DNA from 4 places in the Mesorhizobium sp. WSM2561 genome. Region 2 is predicted to be linked to each of the others. Evidence: predicted binding sites of a transcription regulator. Region 2 holds the regulator's gene; each other region holds the start of a gene.
What was found. Region 2 encodes PhoB, which activates phosphate uptake and scavenging genes when phosphate is short. Its sites were predicted from a motif close to TGTCATNNANCTGTCAT; they were not measured.
Positions count from the first base shown of each region.

Region 1: the regulator PhoB is predicted to act here: its motif matches at 2,926-2,942, upstream of pstS (phosphate ABC transporter substrate-binding protein PstS).
Region 3: the regulator PhoB is predicted to act here: its motif matches at 2,735-2,751, upstream of phnF (phosphonate metabolism transcriptional regulator PhnF).
Region 4: the regulator PhoB is predicted to act here: its motif matches at 3,799-3,815, upstream of M727_RS0124810 (glycerophosphodiester phosphodiesterase family protein).

Region 1 covers NZ_AZUX01000024.1:31,930-36,966, forward strand. The annotation lists gene M727_RS0120595 (slipin family protein) at 1-258, opposite strand, end outside; gene M727_RS0120600 (nodulation protein NfeD) at 255-1,661, opposite strand; gene M727_RS0120605 (2OG-Fe(II) oxygenase) at 1,854-2,597, shown strand; gene pstS (phosphate ABC transporter substrate-binding protein PstS) at 3,061-4,146, shown strand; gene M727_RS0120620 (Na/Pi symporter) at 4,234-5,037, shown strand, end outside.
Region 2 covers NZ_AZUX01000016.1:183,751-188,787, reverse strand. The annotation lists gene pstB (phosphate ABC transporter ATP-binding protein PstB) at 1-680, shown strand, start outside; gene phoU (phosphate signaling complex protein PhoU) at 716-1,432, shown strand; gene phoB (phosphate regulon transcriptional regulator PhoB) at 1,440-2,129, shown strand; gene M727_RS0115695 (ROK family protein) at 2,293-3,540, opposite strand; gene xylF (D-xylose ABC transporter substrate-binding protein) at 3,808-4,848, shown strand; gene M727_RS0115685 (sugar ABC transporter permease) at 4,988-5,037, shown strand, end outside.
Region 3 covers NZ_AZUX01000014.1:147,977-153,013, forward strand. The annotation lists gene M727_RS0113435 (ABC transporter permease) at 1-869, shown strand, start outside; gene M727_RS0113440 (zinc-binding alcohol dehydrogenase family protein) at 935-1,951, shown strand; gene phnF (phosphonate metabolism transcriptional regulator PhnF) at 1,960-2,709, opposite strand; gene phnG (phosphonate C-P lyase system protein PhnG) at 2,833-3,297, shown strand; gene phnH (phosphonate C-P lyase system protein PhnH) at 3,297-3,908, shown strand; gene M727_RS0113460 (carbon-phosphorus lyase complex subunit PhnI) at 3,910-5,022, shown strand; gene M727_RS0113465 (alpha-D-ribose 1-methylphosphonate 5-phosphate C-P-lyase PhnJ) at 5,019-5,037, shown strand, end outside.
Region 4 covers NZ_AZUX01000036.1:1,024-6,060, reverse strand. The annotation lists partial or broken gene M727_RS40415 (mannose-6-phosphate isomerase) at 18-113, opposite strand; gene M727_RS37325 (hypothetical protein) at 253-633, opposite strand; partial or broken gene M727_RS43200 (isocitrate lyase/phosphoenolpyruvate mutase family protein) at 653-940, opposite strand; gene M727_RS41730 (hypothetical protein) at 1,539-1,703, opposite strand; gene M727_RS0124810 (glycerophosphodiester phosphodiesterase family protein) at 1,969-3,690, opposite strand; partial or broken gene M727_RS40405 (LLM class flavin-dependent oxidoreductase) at 3,977-4,234, opposite strand; partial or broken gene M727_RS0124800 (ABC transporter) at 4,242-4,492, opposite strand; partial or broken gene M727_RS37315 (NAD(P)H-dependent oxidoreductase) at 4,592-4,947, opposite strand.

The DNA.
Region 1 (5,037 bases), on a different contig from region 2:
GTTCACCTTCACCGAGACGTTGTCGCGCGAGATCACGTCCTGCGGCGGAATATCCTGGACGACCACCCGCAGATCGACCTTCACCATCTGCTGCACGAAGGGGATGAGGATGATCAGGCCGGGCCCCTTGACCCCGGTGAAGCGGCCGAGCGTGAAGACCACGCCACGCTGATATTCCCTCAGGATGCGAATGGCCGCGGACAGGAACATGACCACGACGAGCGCTGCCACCAGATAGGCCACATAACCGATGATCATTGCCTTGCTCCATCGCTTCCCGCATTGCGACGCCGTATCGTCAGCACGAGACCCCTGACGTCAGCCACCTCGACGCTGTCGCCCACTGCAATAGGTTCGTCGGCTTTCGCTCGCCAGCGCTCGCCTCGGGCCAGCACGTGGCCCTCGCTGCCCTCCCAGTCGAGGACCTTGGCCGGCAGCCCTTGCATGGCCTGTGCGCCAACACGCGGAACGTGCTTGCGGGCCGCCCAGAGATAGCTGCCGGTCAGCAGCGCCAGGCCGAGCGTCAGGACGGCTGCGGTGCCGATGACGGCCCACGACATCTCGAAGCCGGGTCCCTCGATCCTGAGCAGCATGGCAGCGCCCAGCAGAAACGCAGCCACGCCTCCCAGCCCCAGGACCACTGTGGGATTGAAGACCTCGACGACGAGGAAGATGATGCCAAGCAGCATCAAGGCAAGGCCGGCATAGCTGATCGGCAGGAGATTGAGCGCATAGAGCCCGAGCAGCAGGCAGATCGTGCCGATCACGCCGGGCGCGACCGCGCCCGGGCTCGTGAACTCGAAGACGAGACCATAAACGCCGATCAGCATCAGGATCACGGCGACGTTCGGGTCGGTGATGACGGCGAGAAGCCGGATGAGCCAGCCGGGCTCCAGCGTTTCAACCGGCAGCCCTTTGGTCGCCAACACCTCTTTCCTGCCGGCTATTTCCACTGTCCGGCGGTCAGCCAGCTGGAGCAGTTCGGTCGTGTCGCGGGCGACGAAATCGACGACACGCTCCTGCAGCGCCGCGTTGGCCGACAGGCTGGCCGCCTCGCGCACGGCCTTCTCACCCCAATCGGCATTGCGCCCGCGCAGTTCAGCCAGACTGCGGATCAGGGCAACCGCGTCGTTCGTCGCCTTGGCGATCATCGCATCGCCCGCCGGCGCTCTGGTGCCGTTCTTCTGGTCCTTGCCGGCTTCCGGACCATCGTTCTTGTCGTCGCTGCCGGGAAAGGACGGCATTGGCCCGCCCATCTCGATTGGCGTTGCCGCGCCCAGATTGGTGCCGGGCGCCATCGCCGCCACATGGGTCGCGTAGAGGATGTAGGTTCCGGCGCTCGCGGCATGCCCGCCGGCTGGCGCGACATAGCCGATGACGGGAACCGGTGAGGCGAGGATGTCGGCGATGATCTCGCGCATGCTGGTGACCAACCCGCCGGGCGTGTTCATCTGCAGGATGAGAACCTCGGCGTTGCGCTCTGCGGCCACCGTCAGCGCTTCCTCGAACTGCATGGCACTCGCCGGACCGATGGCGCCGTCTATCTCGACGCGCAGCGCAATCCTCTCCTGACCGTCCGCTTCTCCGGTTGCGAGAGAAGAACAAACAGCCACAGCGGCTAAAACAGCCGCGGCGAACAGGGCCACACGCGCGAGTTTCACGCTCAAAGCTCCCTATCAGGGATATGGGCCCGATTTTGCCGAAATCCATGCTGCGTGGCGGCGATTAAGCAGCGGCGCAGTGGCGATTGGCCAGCTTCAACTCGGTGCGCAACCCATCGGCAGGAAACGGGTGGTTTGCGCGCGCTGTTTCATCCATCTCTGAGGGCAGAAGAAGCCAGAGGAGGCAGAGCCATGACCATTCATTTGACAGGTTCGAAGGCAGCGGCTCGATCGGCCGAAGCGCGCGTCGCCGGATATGACTGGCAGGCATTGGCCGAGGAACTGAGCGGCTATGGCTGCGCGGTGATGGAAAAGCTGCTGACGTCAGAAGAATGCCGGGAGATCGCCGGGCTCTATCCCGACGAAAGCCATTTCCGCAGCCATGTCCACATGGCGCGGCACGGCTTCGGCAAGGGCGAGTACCGCTACTTCCGCTATCCCTTGCCAGAGTTGATCGGCGGCTTGCGCACCGCGCTCTATCCGCGCCTTGCCGCCGTCGCCAACGACTGGAACGAGCGCATGGGCATCGCCCAGCGCTACCCGGACGAACACGCCGCGTTCCTCAAGCAATGCCACGAGCAGGGCCAGACGCGGCCGACGCCGCTCCTGCTGCAATATGGTGCCGGCGACTTCAACTGCCTGCATCAGGATCTCTACGGTGATCTTGCCTTCCCGCTGCAGGTGGCAATCCTGCTGTCCGAACCCGGCGAGGACTTCACCGGCGGCGAGTTCGTGCTGACCGAACAGCGCCCGCGCATGCAGAGCCGCGCCGAGGTGGTGTCGCTGCGCCAGGGCGATGCCGTCGCCTTCGCGGTCCACAATCGTCCGGTCCAGGGCAGCAAAGGCAGCTACCGCGTCAATCTCAGGCACGGCGTCAGCCGGCTTCGCTCCGGCCTGCGCCACACCGTCGGCATCATCTTCCACGACGCGAAATAGGGGCTGTCCCTGCGTGGAGGCGACCAGCAACTTCGTGCCAAGGGGGTCAGTTGTCGGAGTCGGCGCCGGCCCTCATCGCCCTGCCGGTGTCCTCTCCCCCGTATAGTGACGGGGAGAAGGGACTGGTCGCGCCGTGGCGGATATTCTGCAACGCTGGTGATTGGCGAAACCATCGATGAGAGCGCCCCCTCTCCCCGTCACTATACGGGGAGAGGATGCCGGCAGGCAGGTGAGGGGCAGCGCAAAGCTGAAGCGATTCGCTGCCGAACAATTCTTCAGGCAACCGCGGCAATCGCGGAAAAATAAAAATCTCGCTCACAAAGATCTTTGTCATCCAATCGTTAACCAAGGTTCATACGGTGAGCGGTGTTGTTTCTCTGCCGGCGTTCGTTCGCCGGGCGGATGACTGTTGATATCTGCCAAGACTGAAAACTAGCTATTTGTTCGCGCGTCGGGGATCGCCATGATGTTTCCAGCAAGCTTTGCGTCACTACGGCGCAAATCGGCGAAGATAAGCGGCGCCGTCACGCTTGCTGTTGGCTTGATGATCGGGGCCGCTGCACAGGCCGAGCCTATTCGCGGCGCCGGATCGACACTGGCCGCCCCGATCATCGGCAAATGGGCAACGGCCTACGAGAACGCCCGCGCCGACGGCGGCGACTATGTCTCGCCCGACTGGAAGGTCGACTATGAAATCGTCGGCTCGCTCGCCGGCGTCCTGCGTCTCGATCAGCCGGACATCGACTTTGCCGCGACGGATGCGCCGATCAATGGCGCCGAACTCAAGAAGGCCGGCCGCCAGCAGTTTCCGATCGTCATGGGCGCCATCGCCGTCGTCGTCAATCTCGACCGCATTGGCCCGGGAAGCCTTCGCCTGACGGGGCCGCTGCTGGCCGACATCTATCTGGGCAAGATCCAGTCATGGTCCGATCCCGCGATCAAGGCGGTGAATCCGGATCTGACGCTGCCCGATCTCAGGATCAGCGTTGTTCACCGCAAGGATGGCTCCGGCTCGACCTTTGTCTTCACCGAGTACCTGTCGGCGGTCAGCGGGGAGTGGAAGGCCAAATACGGCGCCAATACACTGATCTCGTGGCCGCTCGGCACTGACGCGGAAGGCACCCAGAACCTCATTCAAGCCGTGCACGACACGAAGGGCGCGATTGCCTATGCCGAATCCGGCCAGGCCCAGCGCGCCAACCTTGTCTACGCGCTGATCGAGAACAAATCCGGCAAGTTCGTCAAGCCGGGGCCGGAGGGCGTGCAGGCTGCGGCGACGTCCATCGACTGGGCGCAAACGACCGACTTCTTCGCCTCGCTGACCGATCGAGACGGCGATGCCGCCTATCCGATCAGCACGGCGGTGTTCGCGGTCGTTCAGGTCTCGGGCCGTTCGGAACATCGCTATCGCCGCGTGCACGACCTCTTCCGGCTCGCCTTCGCGCACGGCGCTGATGACGCCGCCGCGCTCGGCTACGTGCCGCTGCCGAAGGCACTGGTCGCCCGGATCGAGCAATACTGGGCAGGGCAGGAGCCCGTCGCAAACTGAGCGGAAGAACCAGGCTGCTGCTTGGCGCAGCGCCTGAACTGAAATTCATATCGCGCCGTGATGGCGGCTTGTTGGGGACTGCGTGACATGGACATCGATATCTTCAAGGACATCCTCGTGCCGGTGATCGGCGGGTTGGGCATCTTCATGCTCGGCCTCGACTTCATGGCCAACGGCATCCAGGCGCTGTCGGTCAACCGGATGCGCGCCTTTCTCGCCAAGGCCGCCGGAACGCCGATCAAGGGCGTGCTGGCAGGAACGCTGATCACCGGCGTCATCCAGTCGTCGACGGCGATGAGCGTCATGGTCGTCGGCCTGGTCAATGCCGGCGTCATTGCGCTTCGACCGGCGATCAGCGTGATCATGGGCGCCAATATCGGCACCACGCTCGGCAACGGCCTCATCGCGCTGCCGCTCGGTCCGCTCGGGCTGATCCTGGCCGGGGTGTTCTCGCTGATCTACTGCTTTGCCAAAAGCGAGAAGGTCAAGAACATAGCGCTTGCCGGCATGGGCTTCGCGCTGATCTTCTATGGCCTCAACCTGATGACCGGCGGCCTGCGCCCGTTGCGCAACCTGCCCGAAGTCATGGCCCTGCTGCAAACCCTGACGGCCGACTCCTACCTCAACCTGCTCAAATGCGTGTTCATCGCCGCCGGCGTGACCGCCATGATCCATTCGTCCTCGGCGACGATCGGCATCGTCATGGGCCTTGGCGCCGCCGGCATTCTCGACTGGACGACAGCCGTCGCCTTCTCGCTCGGCGCCGATCTCGGCACCACGATCACCTCGTGGATGGCTTCGCTCAATCTTTCGAAAAACGCCAGGCGCACCGCTTACGCGCACATCTCGTTCAACATCATCGGCGTGTGCATCACCATCCCGCTGTTCTTC
Region 2 (5,037 bases):
TCCGCGAGCATCAGGTGACGGCGTTGATCGGGCCATCGGGCTGTGGCAAGTCGACGTTCCTGCGTTGCCTGAACCGAATGAACGACACCATCGATATCGCGCGGGTGAGCGGCAAGATCACGCTCGACGGCGAGGGCGTCTACGATCCGAAAATCGATGTCGTCGAGTTGCGAGCTCGCGTCGGCATGGTATTCCAGAAGCCGAACCCGTTTCCGAAGTCGATCTACGAAAACGTCGCCTACGGCCCGCGCATCCACGGCCTGGCCAGGAGCAAGGCCGAGTTGGACGGCATCGTCGAATCGAGCCTGAAGAAGGCCGGCCTGTTCAACGAGGTCAAGGATCGCCTGCTCGAGTCGGGTACTGGACTGTCCGGCGGACAGCAGCAGCGCCTGTGCATCGCGCGCGCCATCGCCGTGTCGCCGGAAGTGATCCTGATGGACGAGCCCTGTTCGGCGCTCGATCCGATCGCCACCGCCCGCGTCGAGGAACTGATCGACGAACTGCGCCAGAACTATACGATCGTCATCGTCACCCATTCGATGCAGCAGGCGGCGCGCGTGTCGCAACGCACGGCGATGTTCCATCTCGGCTATCTGGTCGAGGAGGGCGCGACCGACAAGATGTTCACCAACCCCGACGATAAGCGCACCCAGGACTACATCACCGGCCGGTTCGGCTGAGCGGTCCGGCGAATTTCGAACACGAGGACAGCACCATGGGTGAACACACCGTCGCATCTTTCGACGAGGAACTGGAGCACATCGACCGGCTGATCCGCGACATGGACGAGCTCGCCGCCGCAATGGTCGCGGCCTCGATCCGCGCGTTGCTTGCGTCGGACAATGCGATGGCGCAGCGCGTCGTCTCGGACGACGCCATCATGGATGCGCGGCAGCGCGAACTCGACGACAGCGCCATCACGCTGATCGCCAAACGGCAGCCGATGGCGCAGGATCTGCGCGCAGTGGTTGGCGCAATCCGCATGGCCGGCGATCTCGAGCGCATCGGCGATCTGGCCAAGAACATAGCCAAGCGGGTCAGCGCAGTCGGGCAGAGCGCGACGCCGCGGAATCTGTCGCACGGTATAGATGCGATGGCGGATCTCGTTCTTGTGCAGCTGCGCGGCGTGGTTGAGCACTATGTGTCGCGCGATGCCGGCGCGTTGAAGGAACTGCGCGCCGACGACCAGAAGATCGACGTGAAATACACGGCGGTTTTTCGCGAGCTCCTGACCTACATGATGGAGGATCCGCGCAACATCACCGCCTGCACGCACCTTCTGTTCTGCGCCAAGAATCTCGAGCGTATCGGCGATCATGTCACCAACATCGCCGAAAACGCCTATTTTGTCGTGACCGGGCAGCAATTGCCGGCGGATCGCCCGAAGCTCGACGAAACGACGATGTCGGCGCCGGCGACAGGACAGGAGTGACCGGCCGATGATCGCGCCGCGCATCATGGTGGTGGAGGATGAAGAGCCGCTGGGCGTCCTCCTCCGTTACAATCTTGAATCCGAAGGCTATCAGGTCGAGGTGGTGACGCGCGGCGACGAGGCCGAAATCCGGCTGCAGGAAAACGTGCCCGATCTTTTGGTGCTTGACTGGATGGTGCCGGCGGTTTCCGGCATCGAGCTTTGCCGGCGCCTTCGGGTGCGCCCCGAAACCGAGCGGCTGCCGATCATCATGCTGACCGCGCGCGGCGAGGAGAGCGACCGGGTGCGAGGCCTTTCGACCGGAGCCGACGACTATCTGGTCAAGCCGTTCTCGACACCGGAATTCATGGCCAGGGTCAAGGCGCTGCTGCGCCGCGCCAAGCCCGAAGTGCTGTCCAGCGTGCTCAAGGTCGGCGACATCATGCTCGATCGTGAATCGCACCGGGTCTATCGCAAGAAGAGCGAGATTCGGCTCGGGCCGACCGAATTCCGGCTGCTCGAATTCATGATGCGCCACCCGGGCCGGGTCTTCTCGCGCAGCCAGTTGCTCGACAATGTCTGGGGCGAGACGATCTACATCGACGAGCGCACGGTGGACGTCCATGTCGGCCGGTTGCGCAAGGCGGTCAACAATGGTCGCATGCCCGATGTCATCCGCACCATCCGCGGCGCCGGCTATGCGATCAGGGAAGACTAGCTGATATTCAGGTGATGCCGGCCTGCGAACGGCTGATACCTGCGCTTCCGGTGCTGACGTACCCGAAAGTACGCTCCGCTCCGGTTCTCGGAATCCACCATCCTCGGCGCGGCCTGACCGGAACACACGCCAAGTCGCGATCCGGGGATCCCTGCCTTCGAACTCAAGCCACGTTCTTTCCCACCGAGCCGGCTCGTGCCTGGATGCTCGGCGCGAAAATCTCCTGATCGACGAAGCTCAGCGCCCGCATGGCGCAGCCTTCGCGGATCAGCGGCAGCTCGTTCGGCTCGGTGTCGAAGGAAATCGAACCCGAATGCTGGCCGCCAGCGGTCTGGGCGATGGCCTCGCGCAGGGCCGGTTCGATCAGGTCGAAGGCGGCAGCGCTGGCGCCGACCATGGCCACCGGTGCCGGATCGATCAGCGCGAACAGGCTGCCGAGCCCGAAGCCGAGCGCTTCGCCGGCCTTGCGGTAGGCTTCGCGCTCCGGTCCGTCCGTCTGGCGCGCCCGGGCCGCCAGTGCCCGCATCTCGGCGTCGCTGACATCGGCGACCGGCTCGGCGTTCTCGCTCAATTGCCTTGCGTTGCGCCAGATGGCGTAATTGCCGGCATAAGCCTCGACGCAGCCGCGCCGCCCGCAGCGGCAAAGGGCGCCGCCCGGCCGATGGATCATGTGGCCGAATTCGCCGCCCGAGGAGTGGGTGCCGGTGAACAGCTCGCCCTTCAGCACCAGCCCCATGCCGATGCCGTGCGAGAGCAGGATGGCGATGAAATCGTCGCGGTAGCGATGCGGGTGGCGCCAGCGCAGCGCCACGGCCATCATGTTGCAGTCGTTCTCCATGATGGCCGAGATGCCGAACTCGCGTTCCAGAATGTCGGCGAAGGCGATGTTCGTCTGCGGCGTGATCGGCGACCACAACATGGCGCGCGCGTGAGAATCGGTGATGCCCTGGATCGCCAGCGCGATGCGGGCGACGCTTTGGACATCGAGGTCGGGATCTTCGAGCCGGCGCCGGACGATGGCGACACATTCGCCGATCAGCGCGTCGCGCGACATGGTCAGCGTGTCCAGCCGGCGCTGTTCCTCGGCGACCACTTGTCCGGCATAGTCGATGACGGCGACCGACAGGAAATTCAGCGACAACACGACGGCCAACACGGCAGCGGCTTGCGGATTGAGGCTGAGGCCGACCTGCGGCCGGCCGCGTTTCAGCGAAACCGTCTCGCTCGCCTTGCTCTCGGCCAGGATGCCTTCCTGGATCAGGTCGGCAGAGATCGCCGATATGGTCGAATGGCTGAGGCCGGTGGTCGCGGCGATCTCGGTCCGCGACGGCTGGCCTGCCCGGCGTACCGCCGAAATCACCATCGCCCGGTTGCGCCGGCGCAGATCGTCATGACGGATTCCCACCGACATTTTTTGTTTCCTCCTCATTGCCGCGGCCGCTCATGAATCGGAAGCCGTCGGTAATGTCCGACAAATACTGGCAGAAGCAGAAGGGGCTGTCATTATTTATTCCGAGCCTCGAAAAAAAACCCGACAGGACGTCAAAATCCATCAGAATTGGTGTTGACAGTGCTTCGGCGTTGGACCAGTATTTTTTCGAGGCTCGAAAAAATAGGAGCCTTTGTGCCGGCCTTCGGGCCAGTTGGTCGCGCCCTACGCGGCGCAGGGAGGAATATCATGAAGAGATTCGCAGCCGCCATTCTGGCGGGGGTCGCCATGTCGCTGACGCTCGCGTCGGCCGCGCAGGCCAAGGACAAGGTCATTGGCGTTTCGTGGTCGAACTTCCAGGAAGAGCGTTGGAAGACCGACGAAGCCGCCATGAAGGCGGCGATCGAGGCCGCCGGCGACAAATATATTTCCGCCGACGCACAGTCCAATCCCGGCAAGCAGCTGACCGACGTCGAAAGCCTGATCTCGCAGGGCGCCAACGCGCTGATCATCCTTGCGCAGGATGCCTCGGCCATCGGTCCGGCGGTGCAGAAGGCGCTGGACGAAGGCATTCCGGTCGTCGGCTATGACCGGCTGATCGAGAACAAGGACGTGTTCTATCTGACCTTCGACAACCAGGAAGTCGGCCGCATGCAGGCCCGCGACGTGTTCAAGGTGGCGCCGGAAGGCAATTACGTCTTCATCAAGGGCTCGGGCGCCGACCCGAATGCCGATTTCCTGTTCGCCGGCTCCATGGAAGTGCTCAAGGATGCCATCGACAGCGGCAAGATCAAGAATGTCGGCGAGGCTTATACGGACGGCTGGCTTCCCGCCAACGCCCAGAAGAACATGGAACAGTTCCTGACCGCCAACGACAACAAGGTCGATGCGGTGGTTGCCGCCAATGACGGCACCGCCGGTGGCGTCGTCGCGGCGCTGACGGCGCAGGGCCTGGCCGGATCCGTCCCGGTTTCGGGCCAGGACGGCGACCATGCCGCGTTGAACCGCATCGCGCTCGGCACACAGACCGTATCGGTGTGGAAAGACGCGCGCGAGCTCGGCAAGAATGCCGCCGAGATCGCCTCGCAGCTGGCCGACGGCAAGCCGATGACAGACATTGCCGGCGTCAAGGATTTCACCACGCCGGGCGGCAATGTCGTCAAGTCGCTGTTCCTGACGCCGATTGCCATCACCAGGGACAATCTCAACGTCGTCATCGACGCCGGCTGGATCAAGCAGGAAGAGGTCTGCGCCGGCGTGGCGGCGGGCACCGTCCCGGTCTGCAACTGATCCGCCTTCGCCAAAAACCTGAAACGCCGCGGCTTCACGCCGCGGCGTTTTTTTCAAAAGAGTTGTTTTTCGGTGTCTCGCGGGTAATTTCTAAGCTGCTTCCGGCATCCGCGGCAAACGGCAACGGTGGGAGGACATCATGACCGACACGACTTCCAACACGCCGGCTGCCGATCGGGCGCGTGAATC
Region 3 (5,037 bases), on a different contig from region 2:
TCCTGTCGGTGGCTACGCCGAGCTTCGCCTCCGCCAACAACATCTCGAACCTGCTGCGGCAAGGTTCGATGATCGCCATCCTGGCGGTCGGCCAGACCTTCGTCATCATCACCGGCGGCATCGACCTTTCCGTCGGCGCCGTGGTTGGCTTCGCCACCGTCATCGTTGCGATGCTGATCAATGCCGGCGTGCCGATTTACCTCGCCATCCTGATCACCTTGCTGGTTGGCGTCGCCATCGGCCTGTTCCACGGCTTTGGCATCGTCAAGATGGGCCTGCCGCCCTTCATCATCACGCTGGCGACGCTGACCTCGCTGCGCGGCATCGGCCTTTTGATGACCAACGGCAACTCGATCTCGATCAACAACGACGCCTTCCAGCTGTTTTCGCGCAGCTCGTTCCTCGGCGTCCCCAATCTGTTCTGGATGGTGATCCTGGTCGGCATCCCCGCCTACATTTTCCTGCATCACAGCCGCTGGGGCCGGTATCTGTTCTCGGTCGGCTCCAACGCCGAGGCATCGCGTCTGTCCGGCGTCAACGTCCAGCGCACCATCTACATGGCCTATACGCTATCGGGCCTGTGTGCGGCTTTTGTCGGCGTGCTGCTTGCCTCACGCATCGGCATCGGCAATCCGACACAGGCCGAGGGCTGGGAGCTGCAGGCGATCGCCTCATCGGTGATCGGCGGCACTTCGCTGTTCGGCGCCGTCGGCTCGGTGCACGGACCGCTGCTCGGCGCCTTCATCCTCGCCACTATCAACAACGGCGCCAATCTCTTGAACGTCAATGCCTTCTGGCAGCGCATCATTACCGGCGTGCTGATCATCGTCATCGTCTATTTCGACGGCCTGCGCCGCCGCGGCAAATAGACCATCTTAACAACCGCCGGCCCGGCGATCGGGCCGGCGGCGCCATGAACCGACTGGATCAAAGCATGAAAGCCGTCATCTGCCGTTCGCCCGGCGATCTTGTTGTGGAAGACCGCCCGGCGCCGAGCACACCACCGCCGGGCTGGGCGCTGGTCGCGGTCAGTCATGTCGGCATCTGCGGCACCGACTATCACATCTTCGAGGGCAAACATCCGTTCCTCGCCTATCCCCGCATCATGGGTCACGAGGTCTCCGGCACCGTGATCGAGGCCGGCGAAGGCGTCGATCTGGCTGTGGGCGAGCCGGTGATCATCAATCCTTATCTCGCCTGCGGCAAATGCATCGCCTGCCGGCAAGGCAAGCCGAATTGCTGCGTCAGGATCGAAGTGCTCGGCGTCCACCGCGACGGCGCCATGTGCGAACGGATCCTGGTGCCGGCGCAAAATCTTTACCCGGCCAACGGCCTGTCGCTGGCCGATGCCGCCGCCGTCGAATTCCTGGCGATCGGCGCGCATGCCGTGCGGCGCTCGCTGGCTGATCCCGGCGCGCGCGCGCTGGTCATCGGCGCCGGGCCGATCGGTCTCGGCACAGCGCTGTTTGCCCGCATCGCCGGCCTCGACGTAACGCTGCTCGACATGAGTGCGGAGAGGCTGGGTTTTGCTGCAAGCGAACTCGGCTTCGCCACCCTCGACGGTTCGCGGCAGTCTGCGACCGATCTGGTGCGCGAGGCGACCAACGGCGAAGGTTTTGACGTGATTTTCGATGCCACCGGCAACACCCAGTCCGTCCAGTCGGCCTTCGCCCATGTCGCGCATGGCGGGACGCTGGTCCTGGTCAGCGTCGTCAAGGACGACATCGTCTTTTCCGATCCTGAATTCCACAAGCGCGAAATGACGCTGATCGGCAGCCGCAACGCGCTGCGCGCCGACTTCGATCATGTCGCCGCTTCGATCCGCGACGGTGCGGTGCCGCTGGCAAAGCTCGTCACCCATCGCACGACGCTTGGCGAGACGCCGCGCGACCTCGCCCGCTGGTCGCATGAGAAATCCGGCCTGATCAAGGCCGTCATCCAGGTCGGATAAGATCGAACCTAAAGCGCCGATATCTTGAGCTCGACGCGCTCAGCCGGAAACCGCGTTTCGGCGAACTGGATCGGCTGGCCGTCCGGCCCGACGTTGACGGCGACCGTGACCAGCACGATGGCGCCGGGCTGCAGATTAAGATCGGCAAGGTCGGCGGCGTCCGCGTGGCGGGCCGACAGCACCGTCGATTGTCTGAGATAGTCACCGATGCCGAAACGCCGGAATGAGGCGGTCACCGATCCGGTTTCAGCCATGGCGGCATCGATGCCGGCGAAGCGAGCCGCGTCGAACCAGCCGGTGGCACGCGAGACCGGTTGCCCATCGGCTTCGCCGCGTGTCTCGAGGCGTATGACAGTCGAACCCCTGGCAAGCCCCAGCCCTTCGGCGACGCGCCGGCTGGCCGGCTCGACCGCCGATTCGAGCAGCACGCTGCGGCGCTCCGACGCCTGCCCTTGCAAGCCCTCGGAAAAGCGGGTGCGGGCGCCGATCGGATAGGACAGCCGCTTGCGCGACAGCACAAAAGTGCCGCGCCCCTGTTCGGCCCTGAGCACGCCATCCTGCACCAGTGCGGCGATGGCGCTGCGCACCGTATGGCGGTTGACGCCATAGCGCTCGGCCAATGCAACTTCCGGTGGCAGCGCAGCGTTCTCGGCAAAGTCGCCGACGGCGATCGAATGCAGGATCTGGTCGGCGATCTGCCGCCACAGCGCGACGCCGCTGCGCCGCTCCAAGCTGCTGGCCATCTGCTGACCGATCATCTCTTTGCCCCGATCTTTTTCGCGCTGTCATCCATCCGTCATGGACACGCTTTAAAAAATAGATATAATTTGTATAATTGTCTATATCAATAGATGAATTTTCGATGCAAGGGAATGTTAACCATGCGAGGACAGGAAGCGCGCGATCAGCAGCTTGAGCGCAAGGCCGTCATGGCGACGTTGGCGCAATCGACCGGCGACGATATCGTCCGCCTCTGGAACGAATCCGGCCTGCCTTCGGAAGCAGAACTCCTGCGTGGCCCCGAAACCGGCCTGGTCACCGTGCGTGGCCGCATCGGCGGCGGCGGCGCGCCGTTCAACGTCGGCGAGGCGACGGTCACCCGCGCGACGGTGCGGCTTGCCTCGGGGGAAGTCGGCCACTGCTACGCGCTGGGCCGTGACAAGCAGAAAGCAAAACTGGCGGCGATCGCCGACGCGCTCTGGCAGGATCCCACCCGCCGCAACGAGGTCGAGAGCAAACTCATTGCGCCGCTGCAGGCCGCACTGGCCAGCGGACGTGAGCGGCGGCGCGCCGAGACGGCGGCAACGAAGGTCGATTTCTTCACCATGGTGCGCGGAGAAGACTGATGGACATCGCAACCCGGGCGATCGAGGGCGGCTTTGCCGATCCGGTGTTCGACGCCCAGACAGTGTTCCGCGCCGTGATGGACGCAATGGCGCGGCCGGGCACCCTGCAGCCTCTGCCGGTCTTTGCCCGCCCGCCGGCGCCGCTGTCGGCCACCGCGGGCGCCATCGCGCTGGCGCTGTGCGACAACGACACGCCGCTCTGGCTCGACCTCGTTCTGCAGGCCCCAGCAGCGGTGAAATCCTGGCTCGGCTTCCACACCGGCGCGCCACTGGCCCACACGCCAGCCGATGCGCATTTCGCGCTGATCGCCACGCCGGCCGAGATGATGGCGCTCGACGGCTTTTCACAAGGCACCCAGGACTATCCCGACCGCTCGACGACGCTGATCCTGCAGGTCAGCGATCTCGTCTCAGGCGCGCCGCTGCTGCTCGAAGGTCCTGGCATCGAAACAACCGCGACAATCGCGCCGGCGCAGATGCCGCGCCACTTCGTCGAACAATGGAAGCAGAACAATCAGCGTTTCCCCCGTGGTGTCGACATTATCCTCGCCATCCCGGAAGGCGTTGCCTGCCTGCCGCGCACGACGCGCATCAAGACGATGGAGGCGTGATATGTATGTCGCGGTAAAAGGCGGTGAAGCGGCCATTGCCAACGCCCACGCCCTGCTCGCCGACCGCCGCCGCGGCGACCGTTCCGTGCCGGCGCTGCGCCTCGACCAGATCGTCGAGCAGCTGGCGCTCGGCGTCGACCGGGTGATGAGCGAAGGTTCGCTCTACGACCGCGAATTGGCGGCGCTGGCCATCGTTCAGGCGCGCGGCGACATGATCGAGGCTATCTTCCTGGTTCGCGCCTATCGCACCACGCTGCCGCGCTTCGGCTACACCAGGGCGATCGACACCGGCGCGATGCTGGTCGAGCGGCGCGTGTCGGCGACCTACAAGGATCTGCCTGGCGGCCAGCTGCTCGGCCCGACCTTCGACTACACCCACCGGCTGCTCGATCCCGAGCTTGCCGCGGGCGGCGACGTCGCCTCGCCGCTGCAGCGTGCCAGCGACGCGGACGCCATGCCGCGCGTCTCCGCCATCCTCGCCCGCGAAGGCCTGATCGAGCCCGACGGCGACATGCCGCAGGACCATATCCCTGGCGACATCACCCGCGAGCCGCTGGAATTTCCGATGGCGCGCGACATCCGCCTGCAGGCACTGTCACGCGGCGACGAGGGTTTTTTGCTGGCGCTCGGCTATTCCACCCAGCGCGGCTATGCCCGCAACCATCCGTTCGTCGGCGAGGTTCGCATCGGCGAGGTCGAGCTGGAACTCGACGTGCCGGAGCTGCCATTCGCCGTACCGCTCGGTTCTGCGCGTGTCACCGAGTGCCAGATGGTCAACCAGTTCAAGGGCTCGGCCAAGGCGCCGCCGCAATTCACCCGCGGCTACGGCCTCGTCTTCGGTCAGAGCGAGCGCAAGGCGATGGCCATGGCGCTCTGCGACCGCGCGCTTCGCGCAACCGAATTCGGCGAAGATGTCGTCGCCGCTGCCCAGGACGAGGAATTCGTCATCTCGCATTCCGACAATGTCCAGGCGACCGGCTTCGTCGAGCATCTGAAGCTGCCGCATTATGTCGACTTCCAGGCCGAGCTCGACCTGGTGCGCCGCATGCGCGCCGAGCACGACGCCCGCGAGAATGCCGGCAAGGTCGAAGAAAAAAGGGAGGCCGCGGAATGACCGCACAACCGACCG
Region 4 (5,037 bases), on a different contig from region 2:
AGACTGCCGACATCGTATCAGTGAATGGGGTCCCTCCATAGCACCTCCTCCGGCGGTTCCACTGGATCGATATCTAGATTGACCACCACCGGGTCTTGGCCCGACCGCATCAGAGCCGTGAAATGGCGGCTGTGGCATGGACGTGTCGATCGCGCGATCCGCGACCTGGAGAGGCTTCTCGCCAGACTGAAGCAGCCGCAGGGAGAAGCCGAGTTCTCGATCGCACTGTCTGTTGTCCGCCTCTGCTAGGGCTCAGCCTGCAGAGCCCGCTACCAGGGGCTGCGCGGCCGTCACGCCCTCTGTTGCAAAGACCCTTTCAGCGATCAGAAGATCCTCCTCGCTGTTGATCTCGTCCCATTTGAGATCATCGCACCTGACTGCCGCGATCTGCAGTTCCTTCTGCTGAACCAGCTGAGACAGCAGCTCCTCGCAGTAGGACTTGACGGCACCAGCACCCATGAGATCGTCGAGATGGGGGACAATTGTGGTGCGCAGGTCCTCGCCGGAAAAGCGGATCAGGTTCATGGTCTTGAACAGCTGCGGTGAACCGTCCGTCAGGTTTTCAGCGGTCTGTCCCATCCTCAATTCCGCGATATGGCCGTGATCATTCAAAATGACGGCCGAGCCTTCCATCGACGCTTCGAAGGGAGCGACGGGCGGCGACAAGGCGAGCGTTGTTGAAATTACCGAAGCCGCTGTCAGCGTCGACGAGAATAGGAATGTTGGCAGCACGAGCCATACGTTCCACGACATCGGCCACTTCGCTCCAAGAGGCTTCGTTCGCATCGCGGTAGCCGAGGCTGGAGGAAATCGAAAGGCTGGACGCCCAAAGCGCCTTGAAACCTGCCCGCTGGGCGATCGCCGCGGAGAGCGCATCATGGGCTTCCATTAGGAATGATGGTTCGTCATGTATGCAAATGAGGTCACGGAGCGTAGGTATACCTTCGCTTGCACAGCCGCCCGAATCCGCAGGTGATGCTTCTTTTCCGATATGTGGATCCGACGCAGACCTGACATGTCCTTTCATCCCTTCAATCAATCCCTATATTGTCCGCGACATGAATGTCGCTCGGCAGCTTCTGTCACCGCGCTACAAGGGAGTTTCAAAAGTTGTGCCAACTGCGCACAAGGAGCCTACAAGAATTTTCTACGTAGTTTTCAGTGACTTAGATGAATGCGCGTCAGGGAGCCGCGCCAACGGTTCGTGTCACTCACGTGACAAACCCGGCAGTAGTGTCGATTTCCAGGCATTCTCCAAGGAATAGGGGACGGAATTCCTCCGTCCGGGAGCGGAATTCCCGCGCCCCATTCAACCGGCCCGCGCTGTCCGATGTCCGACGATGTCGTGGCTTCTTCCAAATTGCTGCGAACAGCCCGGTTGCAGGAGATTACCTGCGCAACCGGGCTGTTCTTCGGCGCCGACGACGTTCTGACTCAAGTGTATTGGTTTCGCTTGTGATCGGGAGAAGTCCGACGTTGCGCATGCACTAAAATGTTCCAACGACCAGATGAATATCCTGCGCTCAGGATTCTTATAATTAAATGATCAGTGGCAACGAAACAGCCGCCGCACCAAGATCCGCGCTTTCGCCGAGCACGTCTTCGCGCAGCAGAAATCCCGCACGGCCTGACCGCACGATCGGCATCGCAGGGTAGGACGAAGATTGGCATTGACCAACTTCGCCTGCAATCTTGCCCGTCATTTCCTGGCATCAGGGTCCAACTATGCTCGCATAACGGCCAGGTGGCGCAAAATGCCGCCGCCACGCCGATTTCCAAGATCCGGCATCAAGCTCAACGACCATAACCGAGGTGATCACCACGCGTCAGGTCACGCCCAACCTCATCTGCGTCCTATCACGCTCCGAATTCCGGTAGTTCGACTGGCCAGCTCATCATATCCTTCGCAGGGTTGCGTAAAGCGTGCAACGATCATGGCGCTGATCATCAAGGCGAGGCACCAGAGCCTCACCTACGATGTGGATCGTTCATCCAGCTTGGCTTGCCGGTGATAACCTTCGGTGCGTCGATGATGGATGCCGGGTTGTAGTGGGAGTCCATCGGGAAGGTATAATCCGCATGATTGCCACCGGTGATAAAGTCGGCGGCATAGAGTGTCTCCAGATAAGGATTGTCGGACACCAGCACGTCGGCATAGGGCAGCAGCGCGCCGAAAGTGGCGCGAAAATCCATGTCCAGACGGCCCGTTAGGGCGATCGGCACGCCCTCAGCGCTATAGTAAAACTTCTGGCCGTTAACGGAGAACGCTTCTGAGATATATGACATTGTGAGAGGTGTGCTGACGAACTTCTCGCCTGCTGCCTGGAAAGTCGCGGCCACCCGGTTCATCTCGTCGAAGGTGTCGGTTCCCTTGTAGCGGCAGATTTCGACCATGGTGAGGTCGCCCAGCCTATCGAAGGAGATCAGCCAATCGCCGGCCTGGGTCACCGAATCATTGTCGATATGAGAAGACTGCACGTCTTCCGCCTTGATGAGGACCGGGATCAGGTTGAGTCTGTTGTCCGGCTGGACCGTGACATTAGCCTGCTCCAACACGTCAAGTACACGGGTTTTCTTTTTGACCAGATGTGCAACAACGCGGTCGGTAGTCGGCACATAGGTCGAATAGATCTTTATGCCGAGATGGCTGCGTACGTCAGAATTCTCGGGCGCCGAGAGCGACTTGACTGCCGCGATCGTCGATACCTCGTCCTTGGGATCGATGATCACGTTGAATTCATCGCCGTTGCTATTCTTCTCACGAACGTAATCGATAATATTCTGCAGATCTTCCATCTTTTGTGGATTGCCGTCGCGATCAAGCGCCGGCATACGCCGATTAGTGATAGGATTCCATATCGAGAGGTTCATGCTCTTGATTCCCTCGGTGGAGACATCGGAAATCAGGCAATTTTTCTCATCTCCGGTGGTTCGCCCCAGTGTAGTGTCATGCGTCATCCAGGCATGGCCGTTTTTATCGGCGCGAAGATCGAGTTCAATGGCATGGAAACCATGCTTGAGCGCGTTGTCAGCGGCTGAAATGGTGTTTTCGAGAATGCCCTTGGAATTGTCGAACAAGCCGCGGTGCGGCAGTATCTGCTTCCTATGCGGATCGATGCCACGGCCGTCGGTCTCGGCTCCGGTTAGGAAAAGATCCTTCCCATAGCTGGAGCTGCCGATTTCGTACTCTGCGTCCCCGAGAGCAGGACTGTCCAGACCAAAGTTGGGTTTCCAATCGGCCTTGTTGCCGGCGGCTAACCACTCGGTGATGGACTGGTTGACGGTGCCGTCGACTGGATCGTCCGGATCATTGGAGCGAAATTTTCGGGTCGTCTCGCCGCATGCAGGAACCGATGGAGTGATGGGCTTGCCGCCCCGCTGCACCCGGGTTTGCATGCTAGCCTTCGTCTTGTCCCCTGCGAGAGCATTGGTGGCACGGTCGACAAGCATAGAAGGGTCAGCCACCGCGCCAGCCATGGTTGCGGCGACAACCATGGTCCCAATGAAACCTAAGCGGACCAGATGCTTGCACCAGCGGCGCGCAGCCAGGGGGAAAATGTTGCGAGAGTTGAGATGAACTGTCGATCGCGCTAACATGAGCTTTCGCAGTCGGTTCAGAATGTCGCTTCCAGCTCTCGTCGCTGACTGGACATTGACGGCGGCAACGGCATTGTCCGTGAGCCTGATCATGGGCGATTCTCCTCGGGCCGGGCGTCTGCGGAGAGCCAAGCACGTGCCGTGCCAAACCAGAGAGTCGCCTTAGAACAACAACATAACGACGCCAATGCTGATACGCCATGTCGCATATCCGACATCGTTTGATGCCAGACGACGGAACGTGGTCGAATTCCGCTTTCTCGGGGCTCCGAGTTGGAGGTCAATGGTCAAGCAATCGGCCGACAACCCTGCGGTCCCTTCAAGGACCGATCTGAGCTCAGGTGGTAGCGCTCGTAGTCGCCGCTGCGAGCGCCGGCGTCCGCCAGTACCCCGGTCGGATGGCGATCAGGGGTTCGAACAAGGTCGTCTGCGCTGCAAGGCAGCCGCAAGCGTGAAAGTGTCAGGACGGCCCCAGCCCAGTGCCGATCAATGCACCCTTCCAGCCATTATCCTCCAGCGCCTTCGCATGGCTCGCCAATGTCTGCAGGCTATTGTGATCTTCGACGACGCAATCGCCGCGATGGCCGGACCTGACCTCGTTGGGGATGTACCAAAGAAACTCGGATTTGCTGCTCATGCGATTTGTTGGCGCGGAATGCTTCCGAAGTCTGAGGGCCGCCACTGATGTTGGCCCAATTGACCTCCAAGGTCAGTTCCTTGTCGAGCCCGACAATTCCAACGCTTTCTGTGTCTCCGGATCACCGATCGTCAGGACGGTTCCTGGCGGCACTTTCGAAAGAAGAGGAGCGTCTGCCTGGGCAATCCCGTGCCGCTGACCGCGTCCGAGCGCAAGCAGACTGAACAGCGCAGCCTTCAAAGTGTTTGCGAATTTCATCGTTATTTCCTCTTCGGGTTTGACCGCGGGAACCGGTCGGACTGCTGTCCAGCCTTGCTCATGCATTCGATATCGTCATTGCGAGGCACTCGTGAGCGGCTACTCGGCTGCAATCGCGGCCGGCGCTCTCGCCGCGCCGACAATGGGAGCCAGCTCCGCGACTGCCTGTTGTGCACGCTGTCGGATCGGTTCGGCCGTGAGACGGTAGTCGACGAAGTCTCGATCGGCGGCGTAGACTGCCGTCGGCAAAGCGTGCGCCTTAAAAAACTGAACAGCGGCCGAAGCTGATGCTCGACGATCAGCGCATGGCGATCACCGCCGCCGGTCGCGGTGAGGATGACCGGCTTGCCCAATAAGGCGCCGGGATCGATCAGGTCGATCGCATGCTTGAACAGCCCGGTGTAGCTGCCCTTGTAGGTCGGCGTGCCGACGACCAGAACGTCGGCTTCTATGATTTTGTAGAAATACATCCGCAATAGCCTCGGTTGTTCTGAAACAGCCGCTCCCTCGAAAAATCAGCGATCGTACCGAGTTGAGCCCATCTC